2 regions of the Cobetia sp. PDI-12MA genome follow, and region 2 is predicted to be linked to the other one. Evidence: predicted binding sites of a transcription regulator. Region 2 holds the regulator's gene; the other holds the start of a gene.
What was found. Region 2 encodes sigma-54, which starts transcription at its own class of promoters, with help from an activator protein. Its sites were predicted from a motif close to TGGCACNNNNNTTGCTNT; they were not measured.
Positions count from the first base shown of each region.

Region 1: the regulator sigma-54 is predicted to act here: its motif matches at 1,465-1,482, upstream of AC5WNI_RS12660 (sugar phosphorylase).

Region 1 is NZ_CM183351.1:2,963,184-2,966,776, reverse strand. It holds gene AC5WNI_RS12660 (sugar phosphorylase) at 1-1,231, opposite strand, end outside; gene AC5WNI_RS12655 (GlsB/YeaQ/YmgE family stress response membrane protein) at 1,595-1,843, opposite strand; gene nrdR (transcriptional regulator NrdR) at 2,241-2,729, shown strand; gene ribD (bifunctional diaminohydroxyphosphoribosylaminopyrimidine deaminase/5-amino-6-(5-phosphoribosylamino)uracil reductase RibD) at 3,005-3,593, shown strand, end outside.
Region 2 is NZ_CM183351.1:818,730-822,322, forward strand. It holds gene AC5WNI_RS03495 (PTS sugar transporter subunit IIA) at 1-69, opposite strand, end outside; gene hpf (ribosome hibernation-promoting factor, HPF/YfiA family) at 79-387, opposite strand; gene AC5WNI_RS03505 (RNA polymerase factor sigma-54) at 1,039-2,487, opposite strand; gene lptB (LPS export ABC transporter ATP-binding protein) at 2,721-3,461, opposite strand; gene lptA (lipopolysaccharide transport periplasmic protein LptA) at 3,465-3,593, opposite strand, start outside.

The DNA of each region.
Region 1 (3,593 bases), 1.9 Mb from region 2:
CGCGCTCGTGGTCGGGCAGCAGGCCCTCAAGGGCGCGAACGCCGATGCCGTCGTGGCTGGCGGTGAAGTTGAAGTAGCTGCAGCCGGAGGGCAACGACGGCAGGCTCGCGGCCCACTGGGTCAGAGCGCTGGCATCGCCGGAGGTCAGGGTGTGCAGCGTCAGCGGCGGCAACGTGAACTGATAGATCAGGTGCGCTTCATCGGCCTGGGCGCTGCCCTCGATGGCAGTGAGGTCGTGCTGTGACAGGCGATCGAGCCCGAAGTAGGACATGTTCTCGGCATGGGGCACGTTGGTCTCGGTGATCAACAGGCTGCCCGGCGCCAGATGGTCGACGATGGCGCGCAGCAGGCGTACCACGGCGTGTGTCTCCGGCAGGTGGATGCAGGAGGTACCCTGGCGCTTCCACAGGAAGGCCACTGCATCGAGGCGGATGATGCCCGCGCCCTGCTCGAGGTAATAAAGCAGGATGCCGATGAATTCGAGCAGCACATCGGGATTGGCGAAGTTCAGGTCGATCTGGTCATCCGAGAAGGTTGCCCAAAGATGGCGCAGGCCACGACGGGTATGCACCGGCGTGAGCAGGGCAGACGGGCGCGGGCGCACCACCTCGGAGACATCGGTGTCGGGGTCCATCTCGATGAAGTAGTCGCGACCGGGCTGCACGCCGGCCAGATAGTCGGCGAACCACAGTGACTCGCGCGAGCAGTGATTGATGACCAGGTCTGCCATCAGGTCGCGGTGCTTGCTCAGGCGCCGGATGTCCTGCCAATCGCCGAGGGCCGGATTGACTTCGCGATAGTGGATGACGCTGAAGCCGTCATCGCTGCTCCACGGAAAGAAAGGCAGCACGTGGACACCGGACAGGCTATCGTCCAGTCGGCTGGCGAGGAAGTCGTGCAGGGTCGCCAGTGGCGCCTCGCCTTCCTGCTGCAGGCTGTCGCCGTAGGTGATCAGCCACTGATCGCCCTCGCTCCAGAGCGGCTCGCCTTCCGGCACGCGGGGGGTGAGGCGCGTGCGATGGAAGTCCAGTACCGTCTCCAGGCGTCTGAGGACTTCTTCATGACGCTGTGGATAGATCTCGGCGAGCAGACGTGTGGCGTGCGCCTGGAAATCAGCTTGCGAGAGACGTTTGGCGAGAGAGACTCTGACGCGTGGCCTGGCGTTGCCCTCGCTCGGCGCGGGATCGGCTGCAGTGGAAGTCGAGTGATCGGAAGATGACGTATCGGACATGGGCAATCCTCGTGGCAGCAAAAGCGGTCTGGCTCTGCCGCGTGAGTCGCAATGGGCAGAGCGTGTCGCGGGTGATCTTCGTGAAGCGCGCCAGCGCCATCCTGCGGGGCCGATGGCGAGACAGGCGGGCGCGCATCAGATGAAGTCGACTGGTCGTCGCCTGGTGAAATCAATGAATGGCGCATCGCTCAGCGGCGCCCGTGGGTGACGGCCTGGCGCCTTTACCCCTGAGTCATGCACGCCTCGGGCCAGATTCGTCAAGCCTGCAAGGCAGGACGGCCAGCCTGCATGTGCCGGCTGGCCGTCCTGTCTGGCGTCATGTGGCCTGAGGCCGGCTGACGCCACTGCGCTTCATGACACGCTTTACTTGCGCAGCACGCGATACAGAATCAGCAGGATGACGGCGCCGAGCACGGCGATGACAAAGCTGGCCAGATTGAACCCCGTCACTTCCCCGAAGCCCATCAGGGTGCCGACCCAGCCACCGACCACGGCCCCCAGGATGCCGATGATGCTGGTGACGATGATGCCACCCGGGTCCTTGCCGGGCACGATCACCTTGGCGATGATGCCGGCAACAAGACCGAATATGATCCATGCAATGATTCCCATGTCGCAGCTCCTTGCGTCATCGTGATCAGTCTCGCGGCAGAGATCATCCGCCGCCAGTCGTGAAAGGATTCCACGGCTCGGGCAAGCGTCCTTGTGAGGCGCTTACCCTGACGTCATCTTTCGGTTATCGCGCGGGGATTTCAAGCCTGCCGGGCAGGATGATGGATGCTTTCGCCGCGGGGCTCGTCACCCGGGGCGACAATGCAGGAAACTCCTGTCACCCTTTGGCCGCTCCCCAAGGCCAGTTCAGATAGGTCGGGGCTGACATAGGCTCCCGTGGCGGGGCCTTAACGGTTACAATACCCGCCATTCGCTGTCATTCGGCTGCGCTGCGCCACTTCCTCGCTGTGCTTCGCGCGGGGCCGCAGCCACCTCGCACCCAAGCAGGCTCTCCAACATGCACTGTCCCTTCTGTGGAACTCATGAAACCAAGGTCACGGATTCCCGACTGGTGGTCGAGGGTGACCAGGTGCGGCGGCGTCGCCAGTGCGCGGCCTGCGGTGAGCGTTTCACGACCTACGAAACGGCGGAGCTGGTCATGCCGCGCGTGGTCAAGGGCGACGGCTCGCGCGAGAGCTTCGATGAGCACAAGCTGCGTGCCGGCATGCTGCGTGCGCTGGAAAAGCGCCCGGTTTCCTCCGAGCTGATCGAGGCCGCGGTGGAGCGCATTCGTCAGCGTCTGCGTGCCACCGGCGAGCGTGAGATCGAGGCGCGGCGCATCGGTGATGAGGTCATGCAACAGCTCAAGCGGCTGGATCAGGTCGCCTATATCCGCTTCGCTTCGGTCTATCGTCGCTTCCAGGATCTTGATGAATTCCGCGCCGAGATCGATCGTCTCGCCCAGGAGCCCAGCTTCCTGCCGGGCGAGGAAGACGCGCGCCCCTGATGTCTCGACACGGTCATCCTTGTCGATGCCCTTGAGGCCTGTGTCTGCTGGCTCTGTCGCGGCACGCCGCGTGGCTTCGGCCCTGGGTCCTGGGCCTCAGGTTTCAGGCCTCGGAGGGGTGGCCACCGCATGGCCACCGCCTGACCTTCTCTCGTTTCACGCCAAGGTATCGCATGTCTCTTTCTCCTCATGCTTCTCATGCTCCCCGTGACAGCCACTCTCGCAACAGTCACTCTCGAGAACGCAGTGCTCCCTCGGCGCGTGATGCGCGCCACATGGCCCACGCCCTGCGCCTGGCGCGGCTGGGCAGCTACACGACGCAGCCCAATCCGCGTGTCGGCTGTGTCCTGGTAGAGGCCGAGACTGACGAGGTGATCGCGAGCGGCTTTCATGTGCGTGCCGGGGAAGGGCATGCCGAGGTCAATGCGCTGGCAGAGGCGGGCGAGCGCGCGCTGGGCTGCGTGGCCTATGTGACGCTGGAGCCTTGCTCCCACACCGGGCGTACCGGTCCTTGCTCGCTGGCGCTGATCGCGGCGGGCGTCTCTCGGGTGGTGATTGCGATGCGTGATCCGAATCCGCAGGTCGCCGGACGCGGCATCGCGCTGCTGCAGGGCGCGGGCATCGCGGTGACGTTCGGGGTGTTGGAGCAGGAGGCGCGAGCGCTCAATCCCGGCTTCCTGTCACGCATGGAACGCGGTCGGCCCTTCGTGCGCCTCAAGCAGGCCATGAGTCTGGACGGTCGCACGGCGATGGCCTCCGGCGAATCCCAATGGATCACCGGCCCTGAAGCGCGCAGCGCCGTGCAGCGTCTGCGCGCGCGCTCCAGCGTGGTGATGAGCGGCATCGAGTCGGTCATCTTCGATG
Region 2 (3,593 bases):
CCGCTTCTTGCTCCCCCCGGGGACACCGTAAAGGGTGCGCTCGGGGGGAAGGATCTGATCAAGTGTCATGGCTGAAGGTCAACGGGTCCCGGTGCCCTGAGCACGAGCCTGGGACTTTTCCTTGTGTTTGACCAGCTGGCGATCCAGCTTGTCGGCGAGCGCGTCGATGGCAGCGTACATGTTGGGGTCTTCTGCCAGGGCGTGGAGGTCAGCGCCTGCTGCGTGCAAGGTGCAGGCAGCCTGCTGGCGCTCCTTCTCGATCGACAGTGTCACCTGAACATTGGTGATGTTGTCGTAATGCCGTTCGAGGCGAGCGAGCTTCTCGTTGACGTAATCGCGGAGAGGATCGGTAAGTTCCACATGATGCCCGGTGATATTCACTTGCATGGACACGCTCCTTTATCCAGCGGGTTGCCATTCAATTGTAACCCTTTTTGACTACGAGCAAACCCTGATCGGACGCTCTGCAACAGGCTTGACGACCACCGTCTGGCGATGTTTTCGCGCCCTTGCCAGCGGCGTCAGATGTCGTGAGCGTCTGTACCGACAATGCCCAAGCTTTGCGCAAAGATCAACGCTGCGCTGCATCGTGGCTCAGTGCTTGTCTTCAACTCAGTGAGGGGTAACGGAATGGACTTCAAGGTCACGCTTGAAGGGTGGTGCATGAAAGGCGCGCAAGAAGACGGGTTTTCGTCGCCAATCCCTGCATGTACGCCGCCTTTCAGGCGCTTGGGTTGCGTGGAGCAAGCAGCGTGCCGGAAGGATCACCGAGTGACATCCCGGTGCAATACGGCTAAAAGTGACTTTAAAAACATGCGATTGACGGTAAATGATGCAGCCGGAATGATGGATTTTTGCCATCATCCTGCGCGCCATGATGGGCCATTGACGAGCGGTTGACGGAATGACAGGGCGCGCGACAGGCGCGCCGGTGTCAGTAATGTCAGAGGCTGGTGAGAGAGAAAACCAGCGTTTGAGGTTGGCGGCAACGGCCATGATAGGAGGGAGACCAGGCGCATGGCAGCCGCAGATGACACATCAGGCCAGACGCTTGCGCTCGCTGGAGGATGGGATGCCCATCGCTTCGCGATACTTGGCCACGGTACGGCGTGCGACCTCGATGCCATCGCTGGCGAGCAGGTCGACCAGGCGTGAGTCGGAGAGAGGCTTGCGAGCCGGCTCTTCCGCAATCAGCTTGCGGATGCGGGCACGAATGGCGGTGCTTGAGTGGGCGTCGCCACTACCGCTGCCACCGACCTGGCTCGAGAAGAAGAACTTGAGCTCGAAGACGCCGCGCGGGGTGTGGATGTATTTCTGGGTCGTGACCCGCGAGATGGTCGATTCGTGCATCTCGACCACTTCGGCGATGTTGGCCAGAATCAGTGGCTTCATGCCTTCCTCGCCTTGCTCGAGGAAGTCGATCTGGCGCGCCATGATCTCGCGGCCGACCTTGAGCAGGGTGTCATTGCGTGATGACAGGCTCTTCATCAGCCAGCGCGCTTCCTGCAGGTTGTCCTTGAGGAAGGTGTTGTCGGCGGACTTGTCGGCACGCTTGATCAGTGCGGCGTATTCCGGCTGGATGCGCAGCTTGGGCAGCGCTTCCGGGTTGAGCTCGACCTGCCAGCCGTGGCGGGTATGACGCACCAGTAGATCAGGGACCACGTAATCGCTGGCGGGCTCGCCCCAGGCGGATGCCGGACGCGGATCGAGCGCGCGCACCAGGCGGATGACGTGATCCAGCTCGTCATCGTCAAGGCTCAGTCGGCGCTTGAGCAGCTTGCGATCATCGTTGCCCAGTGCCTCGAGGAATTGACGTACCAGGCGACGCGCCTGCGCCAGCAGCGGCAGATCATCCGGCAGCAGCGCCAGTTGCAGCAGCAGGCACTCGCGCAGGTCGCGGGCGAAGACGCCGGTCGGGTCGAACTGCTGCAGACGCAGCAGTACCTGCTCGAGCTCGGAGGCCTTGAGGCCGGGCAGGCCCTGGCCGCGCAGACCATCGACCAGCTCATCGAGTGACAGGCTCAGGTAACCGGCACCGTCGACGGCATCGATCAGGCTCTCCGCCATCTGGCGTTCACGGCCATCGAGGTCGGTCATCGCCAGCTGCCAGCGCAGGTGGTCCTGCAGGCTCTCGACGCTGGTATTGCGATCGAAGTCCGGCCCTTCTTCGCTCCCGCTGCCACTGCCGGAGCTGGTCAGGCTACCGGCGTGGTCCTGGTAGAGGTCCGACCAGTCACTGTCGAGAGGGTATTCCTCGGGAATCTCGCTCGAGGAGTCGGCAGTGGAGATCTCGCTCGTATCCTGTGTCTCGATGACATCCAGCGACTCGTAGTCCTCGTCGAGCTCCAACATGGGGTTGGACTCGAGGGCTTGCTGAATCTCCTGACGCAGGTCGAGCGTCGACAGCTGCAGCAGCTGGATCGCTTGCTGAAGCTGCGGCGTCATGGTCAGCGAGGTGCCGAGGCGGAGTTGCAGGGTGGGTTTCATGGAGTCAGTCAATTCACGGCAAAGGAACGTGCTTACTACGCTATACCGTGACTCGGGCCACTGACAAGTGGTTGCAGTGAATATTCAAGCAACTTGCATGCCATGTTTACACCAAGGTGGTATGGACGTCATGCATGCGCCTGATGTCAGACATGAAAAAGCCGCTACGCGATAAAATCACGCAGCGGCTTATGAAGCTTTCGCCGTGGGAGGGCTCAGCGCATCCGCTGGCCCTAGAGCGTGAACTCGTGGCCCAGGTAGACGTCGCGTACCTGCTGGTTGGCCAGGATGGAGTCCGCGTCACCGTGAGCGATGATCTGACCATCGCCGACGATATAGGCGGTGTCACAGATATCGAGTGTCTCGCGCACGTTGTGGTCGGTGATCAGCACGCCGATGCCACGGTCACGCAGTTGACGCACGATGCTCTTGATCTCGCCCACCGAGATGGGGTCGACGCCGGCGAAGGGCTCATCGAGCAGTACGAAGTCCGGCTCGGTGGCCAGTGCACGGGCAATCTCGACCCGACGACGCTCCCCGCCGGACAGGCTCATGCCGGCACTGGCACGAATATGCGTGATGCTGAATTCCTCGAGCAACTCTTCAAGACGTGCCTTGCGGCCATTGCGATCCAGATCCTTGCGGGTTTCCAGAATCGCCATGATGTTGTCGGCCACCGACAGCTTGCGGAAGATCGACGCCTCCTGCGGCAGATAACCGATGCCGGCGCGTGCGCGTTGATGCATGGCGGCAGCGGAAAGGTCCTTGTCGTCGATGGAGACGTCGCCTGCATCGGCGCGCACCAGCCCGACGATCATGTAGAACGAGGTCGTCTTGCCGGCGCCGTTGGGGCCCAGCAGGCCGACGATGTCACCCTGACGGATCTCAAGCGAGATGTCCTTGACCACCTTGCGGCCCTTGTAGGCCTTGGCCAGATGGCGAGCGCTCAGCGTACGCGGGGTAGCAGCAGTCATGACTCAGTTTTCCTTGCTGGCATTGGCGCCGCGCGGCGTCAAAGTCATGTGTACGCGACCGCCTTCGGTCTGCTGTGCCGTCTTGCTGTTGTTGGCGTTCACCTGGCGCTTGTCGAGGAAATACTCCACGTA